DNA from 2 places in the Paenisporosarcina sp. P4_D4 genome. Region 1 is predicted to be linked to the other one. Evidence: predicted binding sites of a transcription regulator. Region 1 holds the regulator's gene; the other holds the start of a gene.
What was found. The regulator CtsR, encoded in region 1, represses protease genes until heat stress. The targets are predictions, from matches to a motif close to ATGGTCAATAAAGGTCAAACA.
Positions count from the first base shown of each region.

Region 1 (9,642 bases):
GTATCACATCATTCAAAGCTTTGGTGACTTCACAGCGGATTTGATGAAAGTAACAAGTTTAGTGGAATCAGGGACGTCTAATTTCTCAGATAGAGTAAGAATGATGATGGAATCAAATTATTGGGATTCGAATTGGAACTTGGCGGCTTGTGCAGATGCTTTGCAAATGAATAAAAGCACATTAAGTCGAAGGTTTTCGAAAAGTACAGGCAAGAATTTCAGGGAAACGCTACAAGAAATTCGCCTTGGAGAAGCAAAACGATTATTAAAAGAAACAAACGCAACTTTAGAAGAAGTATCGAGATTGGCGGGTTTCACACATCAATCTTATTTCAATGCGAAGTTCAGAGCATCAACTGGGAAAACCCCAACCCAGTATCGATTTAATTGGGGAAGATGAATCGAGTTTTTCGATTATAAATTAGTTTCTCTGGTTATATCATTAGTTGTCTATTTGGAGAAAAAAGTATTTTACAAGGCCGATTATCCAATCGGTCTTTTTTGTATGTAAAAATGATTGAAACGGGAATAAATTATAAAAATCTTTTCAAATCAAAGAAATAATTCAATAAAACATAAATAATAAACTAAATTATAAATAAATTATCAGAACTTTCACGATACAATGAAACTATTAATAAGGGGGCGAATGAAAATGAAAGCGAATACAACTGAACGAGTTATCCAATATAGAGGAACAGAATTGAACACGAAAGGCTGGCAACAAGAAGCCGCACTTCGTATGTTAAACAACAATTTACACCCAGACGTGGCAGAGCATCCTGAAGATTTAGTGGTATACGGAGGAATCGGTAAAGCTGCGCGTAACTGGGAAAGTTACGACGCTATTGTGCGCTCATTAAAAGAGTTGGAGAACGATGAAACCTTGCTGGTTCAATCCGGAAAACCGGTAGCGATTTTCAAAACTCATACAGATGCACCACGTGTGTTGATTGCCAATTCGAATATTGTGCCAGCGTACGCAAACTGGGAAACGTTCCATGAGCTAGATAAAAAAGGCTTGATGATGTACGGCCAAATGACAGCAGGTAGCTGGATTTATATCGGATCACAAGGGATTGTCCAAGGAACATATGAAACATTTGCTGAACTGGCAAAACAACATTTCGGAGAATCTTTGAAAGGTACCATTACATTGACAGCTGGTCTTGGTGGAATGGGCGGTGCTCAACCATTAGCAGTAACAATGGCTGGCGGAGTTTGTATCGGTATTGAAGTAGACGAGACGCGTATCGATCGACGTATTGAAACGCGCTATACTGACGTAAAAACAGATTCGTTGGATGAAGCAATCCGTTTAGCGGAAGAGGCAAAAGCGGAAGGAAAAGCGTTATCGATTGGGTTGCTTGGCAATGCCGCAGACGTCTTACCGGAAATGATCGCACGTGGCTTTATTCCGGATGTGTTAACGGATCAAACTTCTGCACATGATCCATTGAACGGCTATATCCCATCAAAAATGTCATTGGAAGAAGCAGCGAAGCTCCGTTCAGAAAACCCGACGGAGTACGTCAAGCTTTCTAAAGCATCGATGGCGAAGCATGTTTCTTCAATGGTAGAGATGATGGACAAAGGCGCCATTACATTTGATTACGGCAACAACATCCGTCAAGTGGCAAAAGATGAAGGGGTTGAACGTGCGTTTGACTTCCCAGGATTCGTTCCAGCTTACATTCGACCACAGTTCTGTGAAGGTAAAGGGCCATTCCGTTGGGTAGCACTTTCTGGTGACCCGGAAGATATCCGCAAAACAGACGAAGTGATTTTACGCGAATTTAGCTACAACAAGCATTTATGTAACTGGATTAAAATGGCTCAGGAGAAAATTCAGTTCCAAGGCCTTCCTTCACGCATTTGTTGGTTGGGATACGGCGAACGTGCACGTTTCGGGAAAATCATTAACGATATGGTAGCAAGCGGCGAATTGAGTGCGCCAATCGTTATCGGACGTGACCATTTGGACTCAGGATCAGTAGCTTCACCGAATCGTGAAACCGAAGCAATGAAAGACGGCTCGGACGTTGTTGCGGATTGGCCGATTTTGAACGCGATGGTCAATGCAGTGGGCGGCGCGACATGGGTATCCGTTCACCATGGCGGTGGTGTAGGCATGGGCTATTCCATTCATGCCGGAATGGTCATTTTAGCGGACGGTACAAAAGAAGCAGAAGTTCGTCTGGAACGTGTATTAACAACTGATCCAGGAATGGGTATCGTCCGTCACGTCGATGCAGGCTATGATTTGGCGATTGAGACTGCGCGTGAAAAAGGCGTCAACATTCCGATGCTAAAGGGGTCTGAAGCATGATTCCGGTTTGGATAAAAAATGCAGCACAACTTGTAACGGTAGCCGGTGAAAACGGCCCCCGAGTTCGAGAAGGAATGTCTGACCTCGGGTTGATCGCAGATGGCAGTGTGTGGATGGAAAATGGAAAAGTAGTGGCGGTGGGCACGACGTCTGAGCTTGAAGCTTTATATGGCACACGTGCCCATGAAGCGGATATTATCGATGCAACAGGGCGTTTGGTGACACCGGGTCTGGTCGATCCGCATACGCACATATCATATGGAGGAAGCCGCGAACGTGAATTCGAAATGCGTCTCGAAGGTGCAACGTACATGGAAATCATGAATGCTGGTGGCGGTATTCATGCGACAACACGTATGACACGAGATGCGTCAGAAGACGAACTGGTGGAACAAACAACGCGCCGCCTAGACTCGTTCCTTGAGCATGGCGTGACAACCGTGGAAGGCAAAAGTGGCTATGGACTAGATTTGGAAACGGAATTGAAACAACTGAGAGTGATGAAACGATTGAATGAAAGTCATCCGATTGACTTGGTTCCAACGTTTATGGGCGCTCATGCAGTCCCTCAGGAATATAAAGGACAAGAAGACGAGTACATCGATCTTTTGGTAAATGACATGTTGCCGAAAGTTGCGGAAGAAAAATTAGCTGTTTTTAACGATGTTTTTTGTGAAGTCGGAGTATTCACACCGGAACAGTCCGAACGAATTTTAGAAGCAGGCAAAAAACTCGGCTTGATTCCCAAAATTCATGCTGATGAAATTGAGTCTTACGGTGGCGCGGAACTGGCTGCCAAAGTTGGTGCAATTTCAGCGGAACATCTATTGAAAGCATCTGATGAAGGTGTGCGTTTAATGGCTGAAGCAGGCGTCATTGCCTGTCTTTTGCCAGCGACCGCTCTGTATTTACGTGAAGAAGCAGCAAAAGGCCGTGCGATGATTGATGCAGGTGTAGCCGTAGCCATCTCAACAGACTGCAATCCTGGTTCGTCACCAACGACTTCGATGCCTTTGGTCATGAATTTGGCCTGCATCTCTATGCGTCTAACTCCTGCAGAAGCATTGGTTGCCGCAACGATGAACGCTGCGTGTGCCATTGGCATGCAAGAGAATGTCGGTTCATTGGAAGCGGGCAAACAAGCGGATGTCGTAATGTGGAATGTATCCAATTACCAGGAGCTGCAATATCTTTTCGGCGTGAATCACGTTGGTTCGGTGTGGAAAAAAGGTGTACAGGTGGTGGGTTAAATGAAACATTTACAACTGCCTGAATGGTCATGGCGCGATGCTTCCGGAGATTTCGTACATCAGTGGGTAAAACCGCTTGCTGAACAGTCTCCGGACATGGTGATTTATGGCGCGCCCATTTCCCGCTCTTCAATCAGTGTTTCCGGCGCTTCCTTATATCCAATGGAATTCCGCAAATTGTGGAAAGGGTTCTCCACGTATAACTTAGATGAGGACTTGGATTTATCTAGCTACATCGTTCGTGATGCGGGAGATGTCGTTATGCATACGACCGATATTTTAATGTCACATGAACGCATTGAAGACACTACATATGAATTAGTCCGCACATTTGAACAATCAACTACATGTTTAATTGGTGGCGATCATTCTGTAACTGCATGTGCGGTAAGAGGTCTTAAGAAGGCCTACCCAGACGAGCGGATTGGCATTTTACAACTAGATACACATTTAGATGTGCGCGACCCGGCCGATTTGGGACCTGCAAATGGTACACCCATTCGTCAACTGATTGATGGGGGCACTGTCTACGGGGAAGATGTCGTCAATATTGGTCTTCACGGGTACTTCAACGCAGCACCATTGGTGGCTTATGCGAAGGAACACGGTATTCGAATGATTACTTTACGTAAAGCACGTGAGCTAGGGGTGGCTCAGTGCGTCGAAGAACAATTAAAGGAATTAGCACAACGAGTGGACCGTGTTTATGTAACTGTCGATATGGATGTGTTGGACATTGCAGTCGCACCGGGTGTTCCCGCTTCTACACCAGGAGGCATGACGGCGGAAGAGTTATTCCAAAGTTTAGTGCGGATCGGCCAACAGGATGCGGTTCGACATATCGATTTTGTCTGTCTGGATCCAACACGAGATGTACCGACAAGTGCCACGGTCAAAACAGGAGTGTATGCATGGTTGGAATTTATCACGGGGAGAGTTCTATCACAAAGGGGGATTTAATATGCAACAAGTGGGAGAACGTTCAAAAATACGTTCAAGTACGGGAATGTGGAAGTTTTTTGTATACAGTTTTATTGGTGCGTTCATGTTTTTCGTGCCGGTCACAATTGGTGAAAAAAATTCAATCATGCTTGACCACATCGTGTCATGGATTCAAGCAAATGCAACTGGGGTTTTACCATATTACTCATTAATACTTATTCTAGCTGGTGCATTATACCCGTTTTACTCGGGGACTTGGAAAAAATCGACCGTCAACATGGTGTTTTCATTCTTTAAAATCATAGGTTTAGTCGTTGGGATTATGATTGTTTTTGGATTTGGTCCGGCGTGGTTATTTGCTCCTGATATGGGACCATTCTTGTTCGATAAATTAGTCATTTCCGTAGGTTTATTAGTCCCAATCGGGGCGGTATTTTTAGCATTATTAGTAGGTTATGGATTACTTGAATTTATTGGGGTTCTCATGCAACCGATTATGCGACCAATTTGGCGAACACCAGGTCGATCTGCAATTGATGCAGTAGCTTCTTTCGTTGGTTCATATTCATTGGGCTTGCTAATAACGAATCGTGTTTATAAAGAAGGGAAATACACAGCACGAGAAGCAGCAATTATTGCAACGGGCTTCTCGACTGTATCTGCTACGTTCATGGTTATCGTTGCGAAAACACTTGGCTTAATGGATATGTGGAATTTGTACTTTTGGGTAACACTAATCGTCACGTTCATCGTGACGGCAATTACAACTCGCATCTGGCCGCTGAATCGTATTAAAGACGATTATTATGAAGGCAGTGTGCCACAGCCAGAGGTGAAACCTGAAGGAAGTCGCTTGACAGCCGCTTGGAATGAAGCGCAGGAAACCGTTAAACAATCACCTAGTTTACTTGCGAACATATGGGAGAACTTGCGAGACGGTTTATTAATGGCTATGGCGATTTTACCATCAATTTTATCAATTGGATTACTTGGTTTAGTGTTAGCAGAATTCACGCCGATATTTGACTGGATCGGTTACATCTTCTATCCGTTCACCTACATTTTGCAGCTTCCTGAACCGATGCTAGTCGCAAAAGCAAGTGCACTTGGAATAGCTGAAATGTTCCTACCTGCATTGCTGGTTGTGAAATCGGGGATGATTGTAAAATTCGTAATTGCGGTTGTATCTATATCGTCCATCATTTTCTTCTCTGCAGTTGTTCCTTGCATCGTGGCAACAGAAATTCCGATTTCAATACCGAAATTAATCGTTATCTGGGTTCAACGTGTCATTCTGACTTTAATCATTGTTACGCCGATTGCTTTCATGCTGTTTTAATAGAAGTGCCATCCTTGCATAAAAGGATGGTACTTTTTTGTGTAACAGGAGCGTAGCGGAAATAAAAACCATTAATCATGTCTCTAAAAGTAACTAGGATGTGAGACGTGTTTGAGCGATAATCTTGCTCGTTTGATTGATAAATTTTCACAAACTCAAAGTAGGCGGTGAAATCGTCACACTATCCAAGTATACTAGTCAATAAGATTAATAATATCTGAATATTCTTGCTATAATTTTCACTTAAGAAATAGCTTTTTATTTTAGAAAAAACGGAACGAAAGCATATGAATTGCACACTTCCTATCTCCCCTTATATAATAAAGTCAAAGTTAGTCAAAGTCAGGTACATGGTGCATCCTATTGGGATGCCCACGTGAAATATAGCCACTAACCTTAATCGCACTCAGAGTTAATTGATCAGGAGGTGATTGCATGCGGAATATATCAGATATTATTGAAGGGTATTTAAAGAAAGTTATCGAATTAGATGAAAAAGGGCATGTTGAGATAAAGCGCAGTGAGATTGCGGAGCAGTTTCAATGTGTGCCTTCACAAATTAATTATGTGATTAATACGCGCTTCACCGCTGACCGTGGTTACCTCGTTGAAAGTAAGCGGGGGGGCGGGGGGTATATTCGAATAGTTCGGGTACGCGCTCATACGAAGGCTGATTTAATTGAAACCATTCTGGCAAGTTTAGAGCGTGGAGCTTCTCAAACGATGACGGAAGATATTATCTTTCGTTTAATCGATGAGAATGTAGTGACGAAGCGTGAGGCGAAAATGATGCTCGCGGCACTCGATCGTACAACCCTCAATACCCCATTGCCGCATCGAGATGAATTGCGTTCACGCATATTGCAAGCGATGCTTATGACATTCAAGTATGAACAGTTAAAGTGAGGCGAGCGCGAGATGATTTGTGAGAATTGTAAACATCGTCCGGCAAAAGTTACCGTGACGCAAATACAAAATGGAGAACAGGTGCAACGACATTATTGTGAGGTCTGCGCAAAAAATTTCCATCCGTTTCATTTGGATTTTCAGCAGGATCCACTTTCGCTACATCAGTTATTGTCCAATTGGTTTGGCGTCCCGGAAAGCAAACAAGTGCAACAAAAACCTCAACCAGAAGCTAAGACATGCAGTTCATGTGGATGGACATTCCGACAGTTTTTAAACCAAGGGAAGTTTGGGTGTGCACATTGTTATGAAAGTTTTCACGAACAATTACCGGACGTCTTCAAAAAATTGCACAACGGCAATGTGAAACATGTGGGAAAAGCGCCAGGTACATTTGGCCAAACACTGCAATTAAAAAAACAAATTGAAGCAATTCGCACGTCCATGCGCACGGCGATTGAGATTGAAAATTTTGAAGAGGCGGCACGACTTCGGGATGAAGCTCGCTCGTTAGAGGAACAGCTGAAAAGCGGAGGTGAAAACCGCGATGTCCATTGAACGTTTTCTAAATAATTCCGTTACAAGTTGGATGGCCGGCGAGGGAGAGCATGCAGATATCGTGATGAGCACGAGAATCCGGCTCGCCCGAAATTTAACAGGTTACCGATTTCCACTTTCTTTTACGGAAAATGAAGCGCTGCAAGTAGATCAAGCGATTTCTTCAGTTTTACTTGATGCAGAAGCGGAACTTGAGTCGACCTTTTCGTATATAGATATAAAAGAGCTATCTGCGCTCAATCGGCAAGTGCTGGTTGAAAAGCATTTAATCAGTCCGAAATTGGCTCACTCGGAAATAGCAGGGTCCGTTTTATTATCAGATGATGAAGCGGTCAGTGTGATGGTCAATGAAGAAGATCATATTCGCATACAATGTATTTTCCCGGGAATGCAGTTAAACGAAGCATGGCGTCAGGCAAACCATATAGATGACGTCCTTGAAAAAGAACTGCCCTATGCATTTGATGAACAGTTTGGCTATTTAACGAGTTGTCCGACGAATACGGGCACTGGCCTACGGGCATCGGTGATGATGCATTTACCAGCACTCACGATGACAAAGCAAATGGATCGTATTGTAACGGCGATTACACGTCTCGGGATGGTCGTACGCGGCATCTACGGAGAAGGTAGTGAAGCCCTCGGCAATGTGTATCAAGTATCAAATCAAACAACTCTCGGGAAATCAGAAGAAGATATCTTAACTGATTTGCAAAGCATCACTGAACAAATTATTCAAAAAGAACGTGAAGCAAGAGCGGCTCTCTTACATACGAGACCGAATGTATTGGAAGATCGTCTGTATCGTTCACTTGGTGTTTTGACGTATGCACGGCTTTTAACAACAGAAGAAGCGGGACGCTGTTTATCAGACGTGCGTCTTGGCATCGATCTAGGTTTGATTAAAGGTGTCGATGTTTCAATTTTGAATGAATGCATGGTTTTCATGCAACCAGGTTTTTTACAGAAGTATGCAGATACGTCCCTGCAACCCGAAGAACGCGATGTGTTTCGGGCAAAGTTGTTTAGGGAACGGTTGCAAGTAGACAATAATTTAGACAATGAAGGAGAGGAACCTCATGATGTTTAATCGATTTACACAACGCGCACAAAAAGTACTCCAATTAGCTCAAGAAGAAGCCATTCGTATGAAGCACGAGTCAATTGGTACTGAACATATATTATTAGGCTTAATTCGAGAGGGTGGCGGAATTGCTGCAAAAGCAATGGAAGCAATCGAAGTCAGCCCGCAAATGATTGAAGAAGGCATTGAAGAACTGGTAGGAATGGGAACTGGTGACGTAGGTCCAATCGTTCATTACACACCACGTGCGAAGAAAGTCATTGAGTTATCAGTAGACGAATCGCGTAAACTGGGCCATTCATACATCGGCACAGAGCATTTATTGCTGGCATTGATTCGCGAAGGTGAAGGTGTAGCGGCTCGTGTGCTTAACAATTCAGGTGTCAGCTTGAATAAAGCACGTCAACAAGTGCTGCAATTACTGGGTAGCAACGATCATGTTCAAGCGAACAGCGGAAACAATCCTGCTGCGAGCACACCAACGCTTGATAGCTTGGCTCGTGATTTAACACAAATTGCACGCGAAGGAAGCTTGGATCCAGTCATTGGACGTAGCAAAGAAATCACGCGTGTCATTGAAGTGCTATCACGTCGTACGAAAAACAACCCTGTTCTTATTGGGGAACCGGGTGTCGGTAAAACAGCCATCGCTGAAGGTTTGGCACAACAAATCGTGCAAAATGAAGTACCGGAAATTCTGCGTGACAAACGCGTCATGACATTGGATATGGGTACAGTTGTTGCGGGTACAAAATACCGTGGTGAGTTTGAAGATCGCTTGAAAAAAGTGATGGATGAAATTCGCCAAGCGGGTAACGTCATTCTATTTATCGATGAGCTCCACACATTGATTGGTGCCGGTGGTGCAGAAGGCGCTATTGATGCTTCAAATATCTTGAAACCGTCACTTGCTCGTGGCGAACTTCAATGTATTGGTGCAACAACGCTTGATGAATACCGTAAATATATTGAAAAAGATGCTGCTTTGGAGCGTCGTTTCCAACCGATTCAAGTGGATGAACCTTCAGTTGAAGAGTCTATTCAAATCATCAAAGGACTTCGTGATCGTTATGAAGCCCATCACCGTGTGAAAATTACGGATGCAGCGATTACTGCAGCAGCTAAAATGTCAGACCGTTACATTTCAGACCGTTTCTTACCGGACAAAGCAATTGATTTAATTGATGAAGCCGGTTCGAAAGTGCGTTTGCGTTCATACACGACACCGCCGAAT
Region 1 is NZ_JBFUIO010000004.1:16,693-26,334, forward strand. Features, by position in the region: gene AC1DSL_RS02335 (helix-turn-helix domain-containing protein) at 107-400, shown strand; gene hutU (urocanate hydratase) at 656-2,329, shown strand; gene hutI (imidazolonepropionase) at 2,326-3,579, shown strand; gene AC1DSL_RS02350 (agmatinase family protein) at 3,580-4,539, shown strand; gene AC1DSL_RS02355 (YjiH family protein) at 4,541-5,860, shown strand; gene AC1DSL_RS02360 (CtsR family transcriptional regulator) at 6,296-6,766, shown strand; gene AC1DSL_RS02365 (UvrB/UvrC motif-containing protein) at 6,779-7,324, shown strand; gene AC1DSL_RS02370 (protein arginine kinase) at 7,314-8,414, shown strand; gene clpC (ATP-dependent protease ATP-binding subunit ClpC) at 8,404-9,642, shown strand, end outside.

Region 2 (5,019 bases), on a different contig from region 1:
CCTGCAGTTTTTTCATCACGGAAGATTCCTGTTGATTCGATTACAATATCGATTTCAAGGTCTTTCCAAGGCAATACCGATGGGTCTTTTTCTGCATACACACGTACTTGTTTACCATTGACGATTAAGTATTCGCCTTCAGAAGAAACATCAGCATCAAAAACGCCGTGAATTGAATCGTATTTCAGTAAATGAGCTAACATCGCTGCATCAGTTAAGTCGTTAATTGCTACTACTTCCACTCCGTCACGTTGTAATGCCTCACGGAATACCACTCGCCCAATACGTCCAAATCCGTTAATCGCTAATTTTAAAGTCATTTATAGTTCCTCCTAATTTTCATTACTCATAAGTTGAGTTAATTTCTTCGCTGCACCTTCATCCGTAATCAATACGGTCTGATTGGGTGCATGCTTTAAATATGAAAGCATGGCAGAAGCTTTTGATGCTCCACCGGCTACTGCTAGTAAATGCTTCACTTGATTCAGTTGTTTTAATTGTATTCCAACTGTCCGAATCCGATGGACGGCTTTGCCTTGCTCATTGAAATAGTATCCAAACGCTTCTCCCACAGCCTGTTTCCCTGAAATGATATCCAGTTCCTCAAGGCTTGAGTTGCGTCGTTTTGCCATTTCTTTTGCATCACCGATACCATGAATGACAATGTTCGTGTGATCATATAAGTCCATCATTTCCTTAATGACAGGCTCTTTTATCATGGTCTTATATGCGGTTTCACTTAAATGATCAGGTAAGTATAATGTTCTGGAAGTACCACTGGCTTGTGCGGCAAATGCAGATGCAATATGATTCGCTTGCAGTTCCACATTTTCCCCGATTCCTCCCCGCGCTGCCACAAACACTAGATTCTTTGGTTTGATGTGCACCGACAAGTGATTCGTAATGGCAGCAATCGTACTTCCACCCGTTACAGCGACAATATCACGCTCTTTCGATAATTGCTCCAGTTGCTTTGCAGCTTCCTGACCAATCAATGACTTCGCCTGACTTTCTTTTTCGCTATCTCCAGGCACGATGATTACGCGACTTAACTTGAAACTCTTCTCAAGTTGTTTTTCCAGTTCACTTAATCCAGACCATTCGTGTACTAAATTTTTCAAGCTATCTAAAACATCTTTACCTTCATGCGTAATTTCCATTCCATTTGCAAGCACATGTATTAATCCTTGTGCCCGTAAAATGTCAAGCTCTCTTCTTGTCTCCCGTTCGGTTGAATGAACGATTTCACTAAGGGCTCTGCGACCAATTCCAGCAGTTAACTGGATGGTCATCAATAAACGATATCTTTTTTGGAGAAGCGCAGTCATTTCCGGTAACAATTTTTGTTGTGCTCCAAGTAATTGATTCATTGCATTCTCCTCCTGAAAAGCGATTGGACGTTTTTTGTCCCGCTACATAATTTTATGTCCCGCCTTAATAATAATATACTCTTTTTCTAAAAAAAGAGCAAATAAAAAAGACGTTTATGATGTAAACGCCTCTAATAACGTAGGATAATCAATCCGTCCTTCTTGAATTACCACTCCGTTGCTTTCGATTACTGGGATGCGGAGTAAGTACTTTTCATGGATGTCATCATTGTCTTCAATATTGATTTCTTCTATATGTAATTCAACATCTTCTTTTACAAGTTGTAGCATCATTCGTGCGTCTTCACACAAAGTACAGTTCGGGCGAGAATAAAATTGTACGTTCATTATCCATCTTCCTTTCACGTCTTTAAGATCTTGATATCCAGAATTGTACTCTATTTTCCACAATTGCACGTCATAAATTCATAAAAAACAAGTGGCTACCATGAGCCACTTGTTGTACTCTCATTTAAAAACCACGACCAGCGTCGCCTCTACCGAATGATCCAGGCCCGAAACCACGGTGTCCACGTGAACCCGGTCCCATACCGCCACCACTTCCTTGATTGACCTATACAGGCTCGTGCTTTTAAGCTATCCGGAAGTGCACTCTTTCGTTACAGTCTCCTTAAACATTAGCCATAAACAAAAAAGCTGCAATGACTATAAAAGTCACTGTAGCTTTGGTAATTATGATTTTTTCAATTCACTGCGAGAAATAATGTGATCAACAAGACCATAGTCTTTCGCACGCTCAGCTGTCATGAAGTTATCGCGGTCCGTATCTTTTGCGATGACATCAATCGGTTGACCTGTACGTTCTGACAAGATACCGTTTAATTTTTCACGCAAGAATAAAATACGTTTTGCAGCGATTTCAATTTCAGTCGCTTGCCCTTGTGCTCCACCAAGTGGTTGGTGAATCATGACTTCAGCATTCGGTAAAGCATAACGTTTACCTTTTGTTCCAGCCGCAAGCAAGAATGCGCCCATTGAAGCTGCCATCCCGATACAAATTGTTTGCACGTCCGGTTTGATGAAATGCATTGTGTCAAAAATCGCCATACCCGCCGTGATACTTCCACCTGGGCTGTTGATGTAAATAGAAATATCTTTTTCTGGATCTTCAGCTTCTAGGAAAAGTAATTGTGCCACGATGGAGTTTGCAACATTATCATCAATGCCGCTTCCAAGCATAATCACTCGGTCTTTTAATAAACGTGAGTAGATGTCATAAGCGCGCTCTCCGCGGCTTGTTTGTTCAATAACTGTAGGAATTAAATTCATGGAAATGCCCCCTTCAAGCTTATAATAATTTTCGTACATCCCGAGTATCATCTATTGTACTCGGTTGTTCCTTTATAATATACAAGTTGGTCAAGGAAGGTCAAATATTATGCACAAAAAAGTACAGTTGAAATGTTTGCCTACTATTTGTATAATAGGTAAGTCGCTTGCCCTCGTGGTGCAATGGATAACACGTAAGATTCCGGTTCTTGAGATGGGGGTTCGATTCCCTCCGAGGGCGTCAAAAGGAAACCGTCCCAAACGTTAATAGACGTATGGGACGGTTTTTTTATTTATATTCATTCATTCAGACAATGGATTACTTTAACTTCCACAAAGAATGGAAATCTGCGAGTAACAACCTTTTTTGCATCAGTGGCTTTTCATTACAAAATCATCACCCATTCAAAAACGTGAATTTTTTATTTTTTATCCAAGAGCAACCGTTTTAACACAATTGCAGTTAATCCAATGTCCCGCAGACCATGTAATTTTAATCATTTCTATTTCMCACTTACCTATTAAGATTTTTATCCCATTTTTTAAAAACGTTCGAAAAAACCATGAATAGTCATCGTTTCTTTTATGCCCCACTTATTTAAGATTAAATAGTATTGTAGCTACAACCCATAGTATTCTCGTAAATCTATTGGGACTGAGTAATTTACTAGATTTATCGAAAAGTAGCAATAGTTATTAAGTGAAACATTTTGAACTTGATGAATTTTGTCCATAAAAAAAACCTTCGACAGATCGTCGAAGGTTTTTGATTTTAATTTTCTTTTTGAATCATGGCGATTAGTCCTTCAACCGCCTGTTCTTCATCTGATCCTTCAGCACTGATTGTAACTGATGATCCTTTGCTGATAGCTAGGCTCATTATGCCCATAATACTTTTTGCATTTACTTTTTTATCGTCTTTTTGCAGATATACATCTGCTTGGTAACGATTTGCTTCTTGCACAAAAAGAGCAGCCTGTCTTGCCTGTAATCCTGATTTCAATTCAACTTGTACTTGATTTTCCGTCATTAGTTCATGCCCCCCAAATCTCTGTTCGTTCATGTATTGTTTTTTATGTTAGCTGAAATGAGTCATTCTCACAACTATCTTTTCACTTTATCAAACGCAACTCCACCGCGAAGTCCGTCAGCAATTTCATCAAGCTTACGTAATCGGTGATTAATGCCAGATTTACTGATTGTACCTGTTGAAACCATTTCGCCAAGCTCTTTAAGCGTGACATCTGTGTACTCAACACGCAATCTTGCTACTTCCCTCAGCTTTTCAGGCAATTGATCAATTCCCATGACATTATCAATATAACGAATATTTTCCACTTGTCGTATGGATGCGCCAATTGTTTTATTGAGATTGGCAGTTTCACAATTGACGAGACGATTTACGCTATTTCGCATATCGCGGACAATGCGGACATCTTCAAATTTCAATAATGCGTGATGAGCTCCGGTAATACTTAAAAAATCCGATATTTTTTCAGCTTCTTTTAAATAAGTCACAAACCCTTTTTTACGTTCAATTGTTTTAGCATTCAATCCAAAGCCATTCATTAAATTAACAAGTGCATCACTATGGTCTTTATATAGCGAATAAACTTCCAAATGGTATGCAGAGGTTTCCGGATTATTGACTGAGCCACCAGCCAGGAATGCACCACGCAAATACGCCCGCTTGCAACAATTCTTTTTAAYCAGTTCAGCTGAAATTGTATGATTGAACTGAAAGTCTTCTGTAATGATTTTCAAATCTTCCAGCAAAGCTTTTGACCCATCTCGCACCCGACAAATATATACATTGTTTTTTTTCAAGCGCATCTTTTTTCGTACCAATAGTTCTACTTGGTACGGGTACAATTCTTTCATCAATGTATATAAACGTCTGGCAATCGCTGCATTCTCGGTTTGTACATCCAAACTCAAACTTCGGTTCGCAAATGAAAGCGCACCATTCATGCGGATGAGTGCAGATAGTTCTGCTTTCGCGCAACAAGGTGTTATGTCAGCCTGCGTCATTTCTTTTTTTGTTTCAGATGCAAATGACATATATATTTCCCCCTTTCGAGCGAAAGTTAGATAAATGATTGCTTGATTGCATTTTCCTTATCTTCCGCATAATGGACCAGCCATTCCGCAACTTTGGTTGCGTCATGACGAATGGCTCCATCCTGGATGGTCGCAATATCTTTTTTGACCACTGTTATTCCTAATTGATTTAATCTTGATTCGTCATAACTCACCGGCATAGACTGTTCTTGTGCATAAATTTCTTGAACGGATAATGGAACTTCATCCGTGTTAAGTAAAATCGTCTGAATAAACGGCGCACCCATATGCAACATCA
Region 2 is NZ_JBFUIO010000011.1:34,962-39,980, reverse strand. Features, by position in the region: gene gap (type I glyceraldehyde-3-phosphate dehydrogenase) at 1-320, opposite strand, end outside; gene AC1DSL_RS05205 (sugar-binding transcriptional regulator) at 333-1,370, opposite strand; gene AC1DSL_RS05200 (glutaredoxin family protein) at 1,485-1,718, opposite strand; gene clpP (ATP-dependent Clp endopeptidase proteolytic subunit ClpP) at 2,064-2,660, opposite strand; tRNA gene AC1DSL_RS05190 (tRNA-Arg) at 2,830-2,901, shown strand; gene AC1DSL_RS05185 (HPr family phosphocarrier protein) at 3,433-3,690, opposite strand; gene whiA (DNA-binding protein WhiA) at 3,765-4,721, opposite strand; gene AC1DSL_RS05175 (gluconeogenesis factor YvcK family protein) at 4,748-5,019, opposite strand, start outside.
Region 2: the regulator CtsR is predicted to act here: its motif matches at 2,747-2,767, upstream of clpP (ATP-dependent Clp endopeptidase proteolytic subunit ClpP).